Regions from separate parts of the Streptomyces sp. NPDC104309 genome, predicted to be linked through region 1. Evidence: riboswitches for the same ligand, from Rfam matches in the RefSeq annotation. Region 1 holds a riboswitch; each other region holds the start of a gene.
What was found. A riboswitch is a leader RNA that binds a small molecule or an ion and turns the genes downstream of it on or off. The one in region 1 is predicted to bind cobalamin.
Positions count from the first base shown of each region.

Region 2: linked by a shared signal. The riboswitch ahead of ACZ68L_RS19720 (prenyltransferase/squalene oxidase repeat-containing protein) and the one ahead of ACZ68L_RS11970 (ABC transporter substrate-binding protein) in region 1 are both predicted to bind cobalamin.
Region 3: linked by a shared signal. The riboswitch ahead of ACZ68L_RS22285 (CbtB domain-containing protein) and the one ahead of ACZ68L_RS11970 (ABC transporter substrate-binding protein) in region 1 are both predicted to bind cobalamin.

Region 1 covers NZ_JBVJMV010000006.1:329,469-335,350, reverse strand. The annotation lists gene ACZ68L_RS11980 (HAD-IC family P-type ATPase) at 1-890, opposite strand, end outside; gene ACZ68L_RS11975 (hypothetical protein) at 1,009-1,542, opposite strand; cobalamin riboswitch at 1,705-1,856, shown strand; gene ACZ68L_RS11970 (ABC transporter substrate-binding protein) at 1,896-2,882, shown strand; gene ACZ68L_RS11965 (FecCD family ABC transporter permease) at 2,879-3,934, shown strand; gene ACZ68L_RS11960 (ABC transporter ATP-binding protein) at 3,931-4,719, shown strand; gene ACZ68L_RS11955 (hypothetical protein) at 4,909-5,355, shown strand; gene ACZ68L_RS11950 (helix-turn-helix domain-containing protein) at 5,503-5,882, opposite strand, start outside.
Region 2 covers NZ_JBVJMV010000012.1:181,099-186,980, forward strand. The annotation lists gene ACZ68L_RS19705 (aldehyde dehydrogenase) at 1-1,014, opposite strand, end outside; gene ACZ68L_RS19710 (lipocalin-like domain-containing protein) at 1,260-1,757, shown strand; gene ACZ68L_RS19715 (MBL fold metallo-hydrolase) at 2,139-3,194, shown strand; cobalamin riboswitch at 3,439-3,573, shown strand; gene ACZ68L_RS19720 (prenyltransferase/squalene oxidase repeat-containing protein) at 3,682-4,956, shown strand; gene ACZ68L_RS19725 (SCO2322 family protein) at 4,953-5,639, shown strand; gene ACZ68L_RS19730 (energy-coupling factor transporter transmembrane component T) at 5,636-5,882, shown strand, end outside.
Region 3 covers NZ_JBVJMV010000014.1:217,323-223,204, reverse strand. The annotation lists gene ACZ68L_RS22310 (tetratricopeptide repeat protein) at 1-222, shown strand, start outside; partial or broken gene ACZ68L_RS22305 (TetR/AcrR family transcriptional regulator) at 238-965, opposite strand; gene ACZ68L_RS22300 (SDR family oxidoreductase) at 1,026-1,772, opposite strand; gene ACZ68L_RS22295 (GNAT family N-acetyltransferase) at 2,001-2,510, shown strand; gene ACZ68L_RS22290 (CbtA family protein) at 2,624-3,394, opposite strand; gene ACZ68L_RS22285 (CbtB domain-containing protein) at 3,423-3,638, opposite strand; adenosylcobalamin (AdoCbl) riboswitch at 3,684-3,777, opposite strand; gene ACZ68L_RS22280 (histidine phosphatase family protein) at 3,900-4,529, shown strand; cobalamin riboswitch at 4,555-4,772, shown strand; gene metE (5-methyltetrahydropteroyltriglutamate--homocysteine S-methyltransferase) at 4,938-5,882, shown strand, end outside.

The sequences.
Region 1 (5,882 bases):
TCGTTCCCGGCAACTGTCAGCCGACTGGGTTCGCACAGCGCGTCGTGCACCGCGTCGAACGCGGCGAGCCGAGCCAGGGCCGCCACCAGTTGGGTGGTCCGCAGTGCCGCGTCGAGCAGCAGCGGTGTGGGCGACTGACCGACGCCGTTGGCCGCCGCATACGCCGCGGCGAGCAGCAGATCGGTACCGTCGGTGCCCAGCGAGCGGCGCAGTAGGGCCCGCACCCGCGAGTCCTCCCGCAGCAGCGTCGCCACGGCCGATACCGCCTGGGGCGCCTGCTGCACGCGCGCGCTCCGCGCGGTCAGCGCGGCGGCGACCCCAACGGCGTCGCACGCCAGGCCGACCAAGCTCGCGCGCACACCGCCGGCAGCGCCCGGATGTGCATGGGCCAGCGTTGGCTCACCGACCTGCTCCAGACCGTGCCCGGCGGCCAATTCGGCCGCCGCGTCCGCCACATCCTCATCGGCCCCGTCCTCGGCAAGCTGTACGACGAGCCGCATCAGCCCCCCGTCCCAATAGGCGCTCACCACGTCGGGGTGCTCGCACAGCTCGGAAGCAACCTTCGCGGCCGCGTCCTCAAGACGCGCCACAGACTTCAGCGGAGCGTCCGGGGAGTGGTGCAGGGCGAGGTGCATACGCGATGCGGCGTGCCAGTACCCGACCTGAGGAGCCATGGCATTTCGGGCAGCCCTGCCGAACAGCAGCCCCGCCCTCGACACGGCCGCCGCGCCACCTACCGCACTCCGCACACCGGCGCTGACGATCTCGGTAGCCACGTGCCCCGCCGCCGACGCCGATGGTGTCATACGGCGAGTGGCCCGGACCGGGGCAGTGGCAAGAGCGCTGCTCAGCTCTGCAACGGGCAACAGGGGCAGCAAACGCGACAGCATCTCTCACCTTCACGGGCTCGTCGTCAGGCCGTTGTGCGGGACCGGGCCTTCGAGCCCGAGAGTGAGCGAACCTGCCACCCGGCGACGGGCAGCGGGCGATCAAGCACGCTGAGGGTGTTCAGCTCTTCTTCCGCCCGGCTGCCGCAGGCTTTCGCGCGCTGCCGCGCTGCCCGGACGGGCCGGCCTTCGCCTTCCCTTTCGCGCCGGTCGCCTTCGTCGACGTCTTGGCCGAAGCCTTCGCCGGCGACTTGGGCTTCCGCGAAGCCGTCGAAGCGGTCGACGCCTTGGCCGACCGGGCCGCCTGCTTGGCCCGCAGCCCGTGACCGGCACCTGCCGACTCCTCGGTCACGTCCTCACGGCGCGGCTGGGTCAGCCACACCACCGCGGCGCCTGCGACCGCCACCGGCCACTCGATCAACCCCACCGCACCGAGCAGACCGGCTCCGGCGTACGCCGTGACCCGCCGGGCGTGCGGCGAGACGACTCCGACGGAGTCCAGTACGCCGTCGAAGACACCCTTGACCACCTCGACACCCGGGACTCTGTCCACGACCGTCGTCATGGTCTCCATGGGGTGTGCCAAAACGTCCTGGACGGGATGCGTCGCCGGCTTCGTATCGCCGGAGCGTCGTCCAGCGGCCTTCACAGCCATGATCGCTCCTTCCGAAAGGCTGGCGAGGCGGACAGCGGCGCGCTGCCGTATCCCTCACCTTCCGACCTATCGTGTCAAACGTCCGCATACCCGGCAACGCTGATGGAGCCGAATGGGTACGCAGCGTAAACGCGCGGTGTACGGACAGGCTCGTTGTACTGACGGGCTCGCTGATTCCGCGGTCTGACAGACTGGGCCCCGAAATCTCAGGCGACGCGCGTCAGGAAACCGGTGTGAATCCGGTACGGTCCCGCCACTGTGACCGGGCTGCAGCAGCCCGGAAGCCAGACACTGGCCGCGCCGCCTTCTCCGTACAGCCAGGGGACGAGGACATCCCCCGGAAAGGCTCGGTCATGCTCCGGATCCGCCATGTACCACTCGCGCTCATACCGCTGCTTCTGCTGCCGCTCACCGGCTGTGGCTCCGGCACGGGCGGCGAGGGCAGGACAGAGGCCGCACCGGCCGCCGACGGTTTCCCCTACACGGTCACCAACTGCGGTACGAGGACGACCTTCGACGCCCCGCCGAAGCGGGCTGTCACCATGAACCAGCACGCCACCGAGATCATGCTGGCCCTCGGGCTCCAGGACCGGCTGGCCGGGACGGCCTACCTGGACGACAGCATCCTGCCGAAGTACCGGTCCGCATACGCCACAACCAAGGTGCTCGCGAAGGAGTACCCCTCCAAGGAGGTGCTGCTCGGTGCCAACCCCGACTTCGTCTACGGCGGTTACAGCAGCGCCTTCGACAAGGCCAGGGGCCAGGACCGGGCGGGGCTCCGGAAGAGCGGCATCAACACCCGGCTGAACATCGAGTACTGCACCAAGGGCAAGGTCGGTATCGATCAGCTCGCCACCGAGATCACCCAGGTCGCCAGGACCTTCGGCGTACCGGAGCGCGGCAGGAAGCTGATCGCCGAGGAGCGGCAGAAGATCAGGGCGGTCGAGACAGAGCTCAAGGGCTCCTCACATCCCTCGGTGTTCGTGTACGACTCCGGCGACAGCTCCGCGTTCACGGCGGGCGGCAACGGCATCGGCAACGAGATCGTCCGGCTCGCCGGGGGCAGGAACGTCTTCGCGGACCTCGATGGCACCTTCGGCGACGTGTCCTGGGAGCAGGTCATCAAGCGCAGGCCCGAGGTGGTCGTGATCTACGACTACGGCGGCACCACGGTCGCGGCCAAGAAGAAGCGGCTGCTGAACGACCCGGCGCTCGCGGACGTACCGGCGATCAGGAACAAGAGGTTCGCGGTACTCCCGCTGTCCTCGGCCGTGCTCGGCGTCCGGGTCGCCGACGCCGTGCAGGACCTGGCCGGGCAGCTGCACCCCGGTACCCCGTGAGCGCGGAGTCCGCCCGCCCCCGCCTGAAGGCCGTCCTCCGCTCGACACCCGTCGTGATCGGCGTCCTCACGGTGCTGCTGCTCGCGGCGGCGGTGGCCGGCCTGGCGCTCGGCCCGGTACGGATTCCGCCGGGCGAGGTGGTGCGTACGGTGCTGGGCGGCGAACGCACCGGCGCGTACCAGACGATCGTGTGGGAGGTACGGCTGCCCAGGGTGCTGCTCGGGGTCGTCGTCGGCGCCGGGCTGGCCCTGTCGGGCGCGGTGCTCCAGGCGCTGGTGCGCAACCCGCTGGCCGATCCGTTTCTGCTGGGCGCCTCCTCCGGGGCGTCGGCGGGCGCCGTCGTGGTCATCGTGCTGGGGGTCGGCGCCGGTGCCGCCGCCGATGTGGCGCTGCCCGCCGCCGCGTTCGCCGGGTCCATGGCCGCACTGGTCGCCGTCTACGCGATGGCCCGGCGCGGCGGCACCATGACGACCGGTCGGCTGATTCTGGCCGGGGTGGCGATCCAGTATGTGCTGTCCGCGTTCACCAGCCTGATTCTGGTGCTGTCCTCCCGGGCCGAGCAGGTGCGGGCGATCCTGTTCTGGACCCTGGGCGGCCTGGGCGGCGCCCGCTGGGACGAACTGGCCCTGCCCGCCGTGGTATTGGGCGTCGGGGCCGTACTCCTGATCAGCCTGGCCCGTCCGCTGGATCTGCTGCTGACCGGGGAGGAGGGGGCCCGCAGCCTCGGCCTGGACCCCGGACGTTTCCGGGGCGGGGTCTTCGTGCTGGTGTCGCTGATCGTCGGCGTACTGGTCGCCTACAGCGGGGCGATCGGCTTCGTCGGCCTGATGATCCCGCACGCCGCCCGGCTGATCGTCGGCGCGTCCCACCGCAGACTGCTGCCGGTGACCGCGCTCGGCGGGGCGGTCTTCCTGCTGCTGGCCGATCTGCTGGCGCGGACTGTGGCGGCCCCCGAGGAGATTCCCGCCGGGGTGGTCACCGCACTGGTGGGCGGCCCGTTCTTCCTCTGGCTGCTGCGCCGTTCCAGCCGTACCGAAGGGATCACCGGATGAGCCCGGCGCCGTCCCCGGCGGCGCTCGCCGCCGACGGGATCAGCTACGAGGTGGCCGGCCGCACCCTGCTCGACGGGGTCGCGCTGGACGCCGCCCCCGGCGAGACGGTCGGCCTGGTCGGGCCGAACGGCAGCGGCAAGACCACCTTTCTGCGCTGTGTGTACGGCGCCCTGCGCCCCGCAGCGGGGCGGGTCCTGCTGGACGGGGCGGACGCCGCGGCCCTCGGTGTGAAGGAACGGGCGCGGCGTGTCGCCGTCGTACCGCAGGACAGCCCCGGCGCCTTCGGCCTGACCGTGCGCGAAGTGGTGGCGATGGGCCGCAGCCCGCACAAACGGTTCTGGGAGCAGGACGACGCCGACGACGCCCACCGCATCGACCGGGCGCTGCGGCGTGTCGGCGCAGTGGCCCTGGCCGACCGGCGGTTCGAGGAACTGTCCGGCGGGGAACGGCAACGGGCCCTGATCGCCCGCGCCCTGGTCCAGGACCCGGGACTGCTGGCGCTCGACGAGCCCACCAACCATCTGGACATCCGCTACCAGCTGGAGATCCTCAGCCTGGTGAGGACGCTGGGCACCACCAATCTGCTGGTGCTGCACGACCTCAACCTGGCCGCTTCCTACTGCGACCGGCTGTTCGTCCTCAGCGCCGGACGGGTGGTGGCGTCCGGCTCCCCGCACGCGGTGCTGACGGAGGAACTGCTGGCGGAGGTCTACGGGGTGCGGTCCCGGATCGATGCCCACCCGGTCACCGGCTCCCCCAACGTCGTCTACCTCCCGCTGTCATGAGCGACAACACGTCCCCTGCCTGGACGCCCCTGCCGCACGGGCCACGCCGGCAGATCACCGAAGGCGAACCGTCCGCGGCGCGATACCCACCGTCGACGGCAAGGGGGAGAACAGGGTTCCCTGCCTGCTCCGGCTTCCCAGCAGGAGCAGGGCGCCTGCCGCTCGCACGTCCAGGGGCAGTCCCTCGTCGTGGAAGCACTGCTTGAGCCGGTCCCCGTGGGTGTCTTCATCGATCGCTTCGGGCTCGGCCTTGGCATGGTGCGGGACCAGCAGGTCCCGGCTGTGGCCGCGGACCGCGGCAGCCCGCTCGGCCGCAGGTCCCGGAGAAGTCCCCGGGGTCCGGTGTGGTTCGAGTCCGGACCGTCGACGTTCGCGCACGAAGGCCGCATCGCCCGACGGGCCGCGGCGGCCGCACCGGAGCACGGTGTGGTGATCGCCGGATCCGGCGAGAACTGGCTGCTCACGGAAGAAATCCCGGACGGCGGACCGGCGGCACACGGCCGTCCGCCGCAAGCCGCCGCGCGCATCCAGCCGGCATCCGTCGGGCGTACCGCCGAACTGACAGCCCTCGGCTGCCCCGAACGCGGCCCCGAGCAGCTGCTGACCGACTTCCGAGCCCTGGCGGACTTCACGTAGCCTCGGCCCGGACCGCGCCGGGGCCGGGCCGCAGCTCGGTGCAGTCCCCGCTCGGGCGCAAAGTCCCAGAGAAGTCCCACGGATGCCGCCGCCCCCTTCCGAACCAGCGTTCAGCCTGGCCAGAGAGGGGGCGGCGGCCTTTGCCGGTCAGATGTCCCGGAAGATCTCGATCTGCGCGCCCACGGAGTTGAGGCGCTCTGCGAGCTCCTCGTAACCGCGGTTGATCACATACACATTGCGCAGTACGGACGTGCCCTCCGCCGCCATCATGGCGAGCAGCACCACCACGGCGGGCCGCAGTGCGGGCGGGCACATCATCTCGGCGGCGCGCCACCGGGTCGGGCCCTCGACCAACACCCGGTGCGGGTCCAGGAGTTGCAGCCTGCCACCCAGGCGGTTCAGGTCAGTGAGGTAGATGGCCCGGTTGTCGTAGACCCAGTCATGGATGAGGGTCTGGCCCTGGGCCGAGGCGGCGATGGCCGCGAAGAAGGGCACGTTGTCGATGTTGAGCCCGGGGAACGGCATGG
Region 2 (5,882 bases), on a different contig from region 1:
CGACCGCTGCTGCTGGCGCCGCGCGACGAGGGGGCCGAGTTCGGTGGCGGGGTCGAGCGGGTCGCCGACCTGCAGCGCGCTCGCGGCGGCGGCGAACGCCTCGGCCGTCTCGTCGTAGCGGGAGCGCGGGACGAGGATGCGGGTCTGCGCCACGCACGCCTGGCCGTTGATCATCCAGGCGAAGGGAACGATCCCGGCGACGGCCGTCTCCAGATCGGCGTCCGGGAGGATCACGGCGGCGGACTTGCCGCCGAGCTCCAGTGTGACGCGGGTGAGGTTGCGGGAGGCGACCTCCATCACCCGCCGCCCGGCGGCCACGGACCCGGTGAACGACACCTTGTCGACGCCGGGGTGACCGACGAGGTACTCGCTGACCTCGCGGTCGGCGGGCAGGATCGACAGCACCCCCTCCGGCAGCCCGGCCCCGGCGGCGATGTCGGCCAGGATGTAGGCGTCCAGCGGGGATTCGGGCGAGACCTTGAGCACGGCGGAGCAGCCGGCCAGCAGCGCGGGCGCGAGCTTCGCGGCGGCGGTGAACTGCGGAACGTTCCACGGCACCACGGCCGCGACCACCCCGACCGGCTCCCTGCGCACCAGCAGCGGCCCGAGAGCCCCGTCCCGGCGCTCCTCGTACGGGAAGGAGCGGGCGACGGTGATCGCCGCGTCCCACACCATCATCGCGGCGAGCGCCTGCACCATGACGCTCGACGTGTACGGGGTGCCGTTCTGCGAGCTGATGACCCGGGCGATCTCCTCGTACCGCACGGCGAACGCGTCCTTGATCCGGGTGATCACCGCGATCCGCTCGTCCAGGGTCATCCGCGGCCAGGGCCCCTCGTCGAACGCCCGCCGGGCGGCGGCGACGGCCCGGTCCACATCCCCCTCGCAGGCGTGCGGCACCCGGCCGATGACCTGTTCGGTGTGGGGCGATACGACCTCGATGACATCCCGGCCCAGCGGATCGACCAACTCCCCGCCGATGAAAAGTTTTCCGTGTTCGACAAGCTCGGTCATGGCTGCTGCCTCCCGCGACCCGGCACGTTACCTGACTCTGTGTCAGAACTGATACCAGTTCCAGTTCCAGGAGTCCACGGCTTGGACAGCGCGCACGGCCGGACGGCCGCCGTCGCGCCGCCGGGGCTTTCGCGGCACGCCCGTCGCTTCCACGGCGTGCCGCGCGGGTAGGGACGAGGACGACCAGGTCCCTCACACACCAGTTCCAGAAGTTCCGAATTCCACCGGCTCAGAAAGGGAAACGCGTGCACACCCCGTCCCGCACCGAACCGAATCACCCATCCACGCTCAGGCCGAGCACCTCCGAACACCCCCTCGTGGGCGCCTGGTTGCTGAGCACCGTCGCCATCATGGACGCCTCCGGCCACACGCTCGAACACCCCCTCGGGCAGAGTCCGACAGGACTGATCACCTACACCGCCGACGGCCACATGTCGGTGAGCATGCTGAACCCGGAGCCCGAGCCCGCCCCGGAGGAGGGAACGGCCGGACCGATCGACACCGCGACGCTGTTCAGGACTTCTCCGTACCTGGGGTACGCGGGCACCTACGAGGTGACGGGCGACCTGGTCGTCCACCATCTGCAGATGGCGTCCTTGCGCCCGTGGGTCGGCACCACGCAGGAGCGCCGGTGGCGGGTGGAGGGGGACCGATTAACTCTGGTCCCCCCGACCGAGGGAACCGGCGACGGCGCGCGCACCCCGCAGCTCGTGTGGCACCGGCCGGCCGCGGACGCCGCCTGAGCGACGAGTGATCCGGGGTCACCGGCCGTCCGGCCGGTGACCCCGGATCCACCGCCCGGCGCGGGGCTCCGGCTGTCCGGACCACCCCGCGCCGACGCGGGAGCCGCGGCCCGCACGGCGCACGACGCACGCGGGCCACGGGCGGAAACAAGGGGCGGCCCGCGCCCGGTACCCACCGGCGCGGCCGTCCCGCGAGCCGGCGGCGGCCGTCCCGCGGTCTCGTGCGCGCCGAACTCCCCGGGTGCGCCGGGCAGATGGGTGTACGGACAGATGGTCGACCAGGGCTACTACTGAAACAAGTTCTCGTTACAGTGGGCGCGGTGCGCCGCACGGCCGTACGTCCGGTGCGCCGACCAGGCCTCGACGAGAGATGGGGAGCCCATGACGCAGGTGACCGACCATGGCGGGGGCGTGCACAGCATCAAGGTCCCCATCCCGGACAATCCGCTCGGCCACACCCTCGTCCATGTCCTCGACACCGATCGCGGGCCGGTCCTGATCGACACGGGCTGGGACGATCCGGAGGCGTGGGACACCCTCACCGCCGGGCTCGACGCGATCGGTACGGGCATCGGCGACATCCACGGGGTGGTCATCACCCACCACCACCCCGACCACCACGGCCTCTCCGGTCAGGTGCGCGAGGCGTCCGGGGCCTGGATCGCCATGCACGCGGCGGACGCCGCGATCGTGCGCCGCACCCGTGAGGCCCGGCCCGGCACCTGGCTGTCGTACCTCCTGACGAAGCTCACCGCCGTCGGTGCGCCCCAGGAGCATCTCGCACCGCTGCGGGCCGCGGTCGAGGACGGCCGGATGCGCACCCTGCCGGGGCTGCGGTCCGCGCTCCCGGACCGGGAGATCGTTCCGGGCGAGCTCCTCGGCCTGGCGGGCCGCGAACTGCGGGCGATCTGGACTCCGGGACACACGCCCGGTCATGTCTGTCTGCATCTGGAGGAGGAGCATCCGGGGAATCTGCCGGGCCGGGGACGGCTGTTCTCGGGAGATCATCTGCTGCCGGGGATCAGCCCGCACATCGGGCTGTACGAGGACCCGGACGCCGCGCCGGGCACCGCCCCTTCCGCCGGGGGAGACCCCATCGGTGACTACCTCGGCTCGCTGGAGCACATCGGCCGGCTCGGCGTGGCGGAGGTGCTGCCCGCCCATCAGTACGCGTTCACGGACGCCGCGGGGCGGGTACGGGAGCTCCTGGACCATCACGAGGAACGCCTCACCGGACTGCTCAAGCTGCTGGCCACGCCGCTCACGCCGTGGGAGCTGGCCGAGCGGATGGAGTGGAACCGGCCGTGGGAGCAGATCGCGCACGGTTCGCGGAACATCGCCGTCTCGGAGGCCGAGGCGCATCTGCGGCGCCTGGTCAGGCTGGGGCGCGCGGAGGCGGTGGCGGGGAGCAAGCCGGTGACGTACATCGCGGTGTGAAGGGCGCGGCCGTCGCGGTGCGAAGGGCGCGGCAGGCCGCCGGGCAGCGGGCCGCCGGGCAGGGGGCTCGTTCGCCCTCTCCCCGGCACCCCGGCTCCCGCACGGGCCCGGTTCGCATACGGGCCCGGCTTCCGGCGAACGCGGTGAAGCCGTCGCCCGCCGGGACCCTCGGGGCCGCGACGAGCCGACGCGCCCGTCCCGTCCGGAACGAGCCCCAGGGACGGCCCCGGAACCCGTCCGGCCCCGCCCGGTAGAGTGTGCGGGTCGTCATCATGCCCGTTCAGGGGGAAGCCGGTGCGAATCCGGCGCTGACCACGCAACCGTGAACCGTCGTCGCAGACGGTGAGCCGGAATGCCCTGTCCGCGGTCGTGACCGGCTCACGACCACCGGAACCCCGGTGGTCGGCACCGTCGAGGTATACGGAGCCGGAGCCTGGTGCCTGAGCGTGCCTGTGCCCGGTTCCCCACAGGAGAGGCACCGCCCACCATGACCGTACGCCGCAGCGCGGCAACGCTCGCCGCCACCGCCGCCGTGCTCTGTGCGGCCGCTGCCCCGGTCGCGGTGGCGGCGCCGTCCCCCTCCCCCTCGCCGTCCCTCGCCCTGCCGTCCGGGCTGTACGGCACGAAGGACCCGACGTACGACGGTGTCTGGCGGCAGTCGCTGGCCTTTCTCGCCCAGCGTCTGGAGGGCGTCACGCCCGCCACGAAGTCCGTGGACTGGCTGATCGCCCAGCAGTGCGGCAACGGCGCCTACGCCGCGTACCGGCCCGACGTCTCCCAGCCCTGCACCGAGAAGACCGTGCTGGACACCAACGCCACCGCGGCCGCCGTCCAGGCGTTCGTCGAGGTGGGCGGGCACCGCGACACCGTGAACAACTCGGTCCGCTGGCTGAAGTCCGTACAGAACGAGGACGGCGGCTGGGGCTACACCGCCGGCGCGCCCAGCGACGCCAACTCCACCTCGCTGGTGATCGGCGCCCTCGCCCGGCAGGGCCAGCGGCTCGCGGACATCACCACCCCGGGCGGCAAGACCCCCTACTCCCCGCTGCTCGCGCTCGCGATCCCGTGCGGCGGCAAGGACGGCGGCGCCTTCGCCTACCAGCCCGACAAGGCCGGCAAGCTCGCCGCCAACGCGGACGCCACCGCCGCCGCCGTGCTCGGCGCGATGGGCAAGGCCCTGGCCGTCGGGAACAACGCCGCGGTCAAGGGGACCAGCTGCCACCCGGGGTCCGGTCTCACGCCCGAGCAGGCCGCCCAGAACGGCGCCCACTACCTCGCGAACACCCTCGCCACGAGCGGCCACCTCGACCTGGCCCCGATGCCCGGCGCCACCGACACCACCCCGCAGCCCGACTTCGGCAACACCGCGGACGCGGTCGTCGCCCTGTCCGCCGCGGGCCACCAGGACAAGGCCGCCAAAGCCATGGCCTGGCTGAAGAAGAACTCCGGCCCCTGGGCCGAGCAGAACGGCCCCGCCGCCTACGCGCAGCTGGTCCTGGCCGCGCACGCGACCGGCGCCGACGCCCGCGACTTCAACGGCGTCGACCTGGTCGACCGGCTGAACGCGACCGGTCCCGCGCCCGCGGCCGTCACGACGCCCGACCCGTCGGCCGACACCGGGTACGAGGCCACGGAGAAGGACCAGGTGCACAGCGGCGACGACGTGATCGGTGGCGTGTGGTGGTTCATCGGCATCGGCCTCGTCGTCGCCGCGGCCGCGGCCTTCCTGATCAGCGGCCGGCGCAAGAACCGGCAGCTGTGAGGCGCGCGGGAAGGGCCACCGCGCTGCTGGTGGCCCTGGGCGCCGTCCTGGCCGTGCTCGGCGCGGGGACGGCCCAGGCGGCCGGGTACCGGTACTGGTCGTTCTGGGAGGGCTCCGGCACCGGCTGGACGTACGCCACCCAGGGCCCGTCCCTGGTCCGGCCCGACGACGGCACGGTGCAGGGCTTCCGGTTCTCGGTGAGCGAGGACTCCCAGGACTCGGCGAAGCCGCGCCGCTCCCCCGACTTCGCGAAGATCTGCGCGGACACCCCGGCCGAGGCCGGCACCAAGCGGATCGCGCTGGTCATCGACCCGGGCACGGCGGCGGACGCCCCGGCCGGCGAGACGCCGCCCGCGCCGCGCACCGCGTGCGCGCGGGTCGCCCCGGACGCGAGCACCGCCGAGGCACTCGCCTCGGTGGCCAAACCGCTGCGGTACAGCAGCGACGCGTTGCTCTGTGCCATCTCCGGCTATCCGGGCTCGGGCTGTGGGGAACAGGTCGCGGGCGACGGGCACGCGAAGCCCTCCGCTGCGGCGTCCCCGGGCGCCTCCGCCCCCGCTGCCGCCTCCGCCGGTTCGGGCGGCTCCGGTGGCGGGCCGTCCGCCGGGGTGCTCGTCGGCGTCGGCGCCGTTCTCGTCCTCGGCATCGCCGCAGTCGTGCAGGCCCGCCGCCGCCGCGGATGACCGCCCCGACCAGCGGCCGGGTGACCGGCGCCACCGGCACCGTCCGGCCGCGCCGGCCGCTGCGCGCCCCCGGGACGACCCGGAGCAACGCCCTGCCCGCCGGGGCCTGGTGGCTGTGGGCGCTCGGTCTCGCCACCGCCGCGTCCCGGACCACCAATCCGCTGCTGCTCGGGCTGCTGGTGGGGGTCGCGGGCTATGTGGTCGCGGCCCGCCGCACGGACGCGCCGTGGGCCCGTTCGTACG
Region 3 (5,882 bases), on a different contig from region 1:
GCCCGGACCTACTACCACTCGGCGCGGCTCGGCAGGGCCGAGACGGAACTGCGGGCGGTTCTGGAGCGCGACCCGGTGGAGCCCTACGCCCGGCTGATGCTGGGCCGCACGCTTGAGCGTCAGGGACGGAGCGCGGAGGCGACCGGCCATCTGCGAATGGCGGCGGCATTCTCCGGAGACTTCGACTTCGACGTCGACGGGGACCGGAGGACCGGCGCCTGACGGTCGCGAGGGGTCTCAGCGGTCGCGAGGGGCGTTCGACAGACGGTTCAGCCATTCCGTCAGGAGGGCGCCCTCTGCCGCGGTGAGTCCCGGGTCGGGCGACTGCCGCAGCAGTGCGTTCAGCCGGGCCGCGGTGGCCGGCAAGTGTGGCTCGGACGCGGCGGCCCCCGCGTGGTCCGTGTCGGCGGCGGTGCCGGACACGTCCGGGGTGAAGACCGCGGCGTGCACGGCGTCGCGGACCCGTCGCGACATGCTCGCGTCGCCGAAGGTCGCGGGGCGGGCGACGAGCATCAGCGCCACGCCCACATGGGCCGACATCACCATTTGCGCGGCCAGCTCGGGAGCCATCCGGAGCTTGCCCACCGCCGCGGCCCGTTCCAGGTCCCTGGTGAGGATCTGGTGGGACTCCAGGGCCGCGGCCGGTGGGGTGCGCATGGCCGGTGAATTCATCAGCCGGTAGAGATTGGGGTTCTGCAGGGCGAACTCGACGTGACTGTCCCAGCCGTCGCGCGGGTCCTCGACGGGGTCCGCGCTCTCGCCACGCTGCCGCTTCGTCGCCAGGTACGTGTCGAAGCCGTGGTCCACCACCGCGGACAGCAGGCCTTCCTTGTCCCCGAAGTGGCGGTGGAGCGCCGGGGCCCCACCTGCGCGGCCTCGCACACGGCCCGGGTGGAGATGTCCCCGTTCGGGGACTCCGCGACCAGACGCGCCGCCACTTCCAGGATTCGTGCTCGTGTGCTCATCGCACGGACGCTATCAAGCGGATGAGGCGGGGCGACGGCGGGCGGCGTCACCCCCGCCGCTCAGACGATGCCGCCGTTGGCGCGCAGCACCTGACCGTTGACCCAGCGGGCCGGGCCGGCCAGGAAGGAGACCACCCCGGCGATGTCCTTGGGGGTGCCCAGCCGCTCCAGCGGTGGCTGACCGGCCAGCTTCGCGATGGTCTGCTCGTCCTTGCCGTCCAGGAACAGTGCGGTGGCGGTCGGTCCGGGTGCCACGGCGTTGACCGTGATGTCCCGCCCGCGCAGCTCCCGGGCAAGGATCAGGGTCACGGCCTCGACAGCGCCCTTGGTCGCGGCGTAGGCGCTGTAGCCGGGCATGGCCAGCGACAGCACGGAGCTGGAAAAGTTGATGACCGCCCCGCCCTCGCGCAGGCGGCGGGCCGCCTGCTGGTCGACGACGAACGTTCCGCGGATGTTGGTGCGGTACATCCGGTCCAGCGCCTCCAGGTCGGTGTCGACCAGCGGCGCCGGCGTCATGCCGCCGGCCGCGTGCACGACCACGTCGACTCCCCCGAAGGTTTCCTCGGCCGTGTCGAAAAGGGCCGAGACCGCGACCTCGTCGGCCACGTCGGCGCGGAAAGTGATGGCCTGGCCGCCCTCCTCGGTGATCGCCGCCGCCGCCGACTCGGCCTCGGTCCGGTTTCCCGCGTAGTTGATGACGACGGCGAAACCGTCCAACGCCAGCCGCTCGGCGCTCTCGCGGCCGATGCCCCGGGATCCCCCGGTGACGATCGCCACCCGGCGCGCGGTGGTGGGCTGCTCGCTCATGACGGTGCTCCCCGTTCCAGGCGGCTGGTGCGTTCACCAACCCGACGTGATCAACGCCAACACCAGGAAGTTAGCAACGCTACCTCGTTCGTAGCAGCGCTACGCGCAGCGCTCTCCCGGCCCCACAGGACCCCGCACGACCCCGTCCCGCCGCTCGCCGCTCGCCGGACACTCGTCCCGGACAATCCGGATGCCGTCCGCCCGCCCCTCGTGATACTTCACTCGGTCATGACCGATCTTGAGACTCCCCGCCTCCTGCTCCGCCTGATGAGCGCCTCCGACGCCTTGCGGGTAATGGCGGGCACACCGGGCGAGGGGGCCGACTGGGCGCCGGGATACCCGTCCGCCGGCGAGACGGCCGCGGCGGAGCGCTTCCTCGACGCCTGCGCGACGACGGGTGATCCCAGCCCGTTCGGCTCGTACGAGATATGTCGCCGTGAGGACGGAGTCGTGATCGGCGGGCTGGGATTCCACGGCGCCCCGGACGAGAACGGGCACGTCACGATCGGCTACGGCCTCGTTCCCTCGGTTCAGGGAAGGGGTTACGCCTCCGAGGCGCTGCGGGCGCTGCTGCTGTTCGCCCGCGAGCAGGGGGTGATCTGTGTCCACGGTGACACCGACCTGGACAACCTCGCGTCGCAGCACGTCATGACAGCCGTCGGCATGCGCCTGGTGAAGGAGGACGCGAAGCTGAAGTACTACCGGATCGACTGGGGTCGACAGGGCAAGGAGCAGTGAGTACGCGACCGTCCGTTCCCCGGGGACGGCCGCGCCTGGCAGGACGGCGGAACCCGCCGGGGAGGCTCCCGGCGGGTTCCGATGTCCGCTGGTGGTGAGTAGTGGTACGCCGGTCAGCCGGCTGCGGCGGCCCGGTTCGCCGTACCGCCTCCCGTCGCGACGGTGCCGGCCCTCGGTACGAGAAGCCGTTCCGTCAGGTGGCCGAAGACGAGACCAAAGGTCACCCAGAGGGTGGCCTGTACCGCGAGGGTGGCGAGCCGGAACTCCCAGAGCAGGGTAGCCGGGAAATCCCTTCCCACCTCGTTGAACGACGGCAGGAACGCATAGGCGACCCCGATCACGACCGCGTAGGCGGCCGATGCGGCGATCGTCGCGTTCCAGTTGCCCAGGCGGGGAGCCAGCCGCTTGCCGAGGATGACGGCGGCGACCGCCAGCAGCACACTGAGGGCGACCATCAGGAAGAACAGGGCGGTGCGGCGGCCGATGGTGTCGGGGTTGCCGACGGCCGGCGGGTTGGCCGGGTACTTCAGGAACGGCACGACGTACACCGTCAGCAGGGCGGCACCCGCGATCAGGGCCGCCGTGGCCCGTGGGCCGAATCGGCCGATCCGGCCCAGGGCGTAGCAGAAGACGAGGGCGGCGATCCCGCCGATCGCCACACCGAAGACGAGCACACCGGTGGCAAGACCCGCGGTGGACTGCACGGCGCGGCTGACGAGTTCCTCACCGCCGCCGTGGTCATGACTGTGCGACTCTTCGAGGGCGATGGCCGCGTCCACCCGGGACTCACCGAGCAGGTAGGCGACGAGCAGCGCGAGCGCGCCCGCGGCGAGGCCGGCCAGCATGCCGCGGACGAGCAGGGCTCTGACAGATATGGAGTTCATGAGGTCTTCCCCAGGATCGGACGGTACGTCAGTGGCAGGGGAAACCGAGGAGATGGCGACCGTCGTGGACCCACTCGTGGACACCCTCGCCGGAGATGACCGCGGTGGCGCCCTGTTCCGCGCCGACGAAGTACAGCAGTACGAGCATGAGGATGCCGAAGAAGACCGCCCAAGGGGCGATGGACTTCAGGGAGATGGGGGTGATCGCCGGTACGGCGGTGGCGGGGGCAGCACTCTGTGCCATGGCAGAACCTCCTGAGGGAACACGCGTCCCGATCGTGGTGCCTGAGACGAAGGTGCTGGGTCTGACTTCCCGTACGGGTACGGGTACACAGTGGCGCGACCGTGCCGGATTCTCACCGGACTTCCGTCACACCTTCGTCATGTCCGTCGGACGATACCTCCTGGGAGCGGGCAGGGCCACGGTCCCGTCGGCGGGGCCGCGACGCCCGCATGCCATGGTGAGCGCACGCGAGAGGCCACGGTTCAGGGAGTTGACCGGTTCATGACGGTACAGGTGATGCTGATCTCACCGGCACTCAACGCCGCGCTGCGCGAGGCCCGCTTCGACGACGACGCCGCGCTCGACGCGGCCGGGGCCCGGCGGGCCCGCGCCGCCGCGGCGGCGGTGCCCTCGGCCGATCGGTATGTGCGCGGGCCGTCCGAACGGTGTGCCGGGACCGCCGACGCGCTGGGGTTGCGCGCCAGGCCCGAACCCGCGGTCCGTGGCTGGGACATGGGCCGCTGGAGCGGGCGGCGGCTGGCCGAGGTGAGCGGCGTCGAGCCGGACGCGGTGTCGCTCTGGATGACCGATCCGTCGGCGGCCCCGCACGGCGGCGAATCGTTGCTGGAGTTCTGCGCCAGGATCGGCGGCCTGCTGGACTCACTGGAGTCCGGGTACGGCGAGGAGGGCGGCCGTGTGCTGGCGGTCGTCGAGCCCGCCGTGGTGCGGGCGGTGGTCGTACGGGCGCTCGCTCTGCCGGCGGAGGCGTTCTGGCGGCTGGATGTCGCCCCGCTCACCCTGACCGGACTCAGCGGTCGGTCGGGACGGTGGAACCTGCGCTGCGGTCAGCCGCTGTCCCCCGCTCCGCGGCACCGGCATCCTCGCTCCGCCACCACTCCCCGGGACAACTGAGGTGCCGGCGACCGTAGTCAGCGCATAGTCTGATGGGGCAGCTGGTTCGCCCTGTCCGCCAGACAGGCGCGTCGCAAGAGGGAACCCGGTGGGAATCCGGGACTGCCCCGCAGCGGTGAGTGGGAACGACCGCCGTCATCAAGCACTGGACCCGAGACGGGCTCCGGGAAGCGACGGCCAGTAGGTGTCTCGTACGCGAGACGTGCCCGCGAGTCCGAAGACCTGCCACTGCCCGTGCGCGTCGGACGCGCACGGTGATCCCGGTGACCTCGTGGGCGGGTCGGCGTACGGATCGGGCAGGGCAGGCGCGTCGGCACGACGCGACGGTTCGGTCCGCTCCGTCCTCCCTTCGCGCCTTCGGCACGTCCCGGGGTCGTACCAGGACACACGCTCGCGAAGGAGAGTTCCGTGACCAGCAAGTCCGCAGCCGCGGCAGCCCGGGCCACCGTGTACGGCTGTCCCCGCCAAGGGGGAGACCGGGAACTGAAGAGGGCCGTCGAGGGGTACTGGAAGGGCCGTGTCACCGCGGCCGGCCTGCGGGAGACCGCCGCCGGCCTGCGCCGCGCCAACTGGCTCCGGCTCGTCGACGACGGCATCCACGAGGTACCGACCGGTGACTTCTCGTACTACGACCACGTACTGGACACCAGCGTGATGGTGGGTGCCGTACCCGCCAGGCACCGCGACGCCGTCGAAGCCGACGGGCTGGACGGCTATTTCGCGATGGCGCGCGGTACGCAGGACGTGGCGCCGCTCGAAATGACCAAGTGGTTCGACACGAACTACCACTACCTGGTGCCGGAGCTCGGTCCCGACACTGTCTTCACCGCCGACTCCACCAAGCAGGTCGCGGAGTTCGAGGAGGCGCTGGCCCTCGGGCTCAGCCCCCGGCCGGTGCTCGTCGGCCCGGTGACATATCTGTTGCTGGCCAAGCCCGCTCCGGGCGTCGCCGCCGACTTCGAACCGCTGACCCTGCTCGACCGGCTGCTGCCGGTGTACGCGGAGGTGCTGGCCGATCTGCGCGCGGCCGGTGCCCGGTGGGTGCAGCTCGACGAGCCGGCCCTGGTCCAGGACCGCACCGCGGCGGAGCTCAGCGCCACCGCACACGCCTACCGTTGCCTCGGCGCGCTCACCGACCGGCCGCGACTCCTCGTCGCCTCCTATTTCGACCGGCTCGGCGAGGCCCTCGGCGTGCTGGCGAAGGCACCGGTCGACGGACTCGCACTCGACTTCACGGGCCCGGCGTCCGCCAACCTGCCGGATCTCGCCGCGGTCGGCGGTCTTCCGGGCAAGCGGCTGGTCGCCGGAGTCGTCGACGGCCGCAACGTATGGATCAACGACCACCAGCGGTCC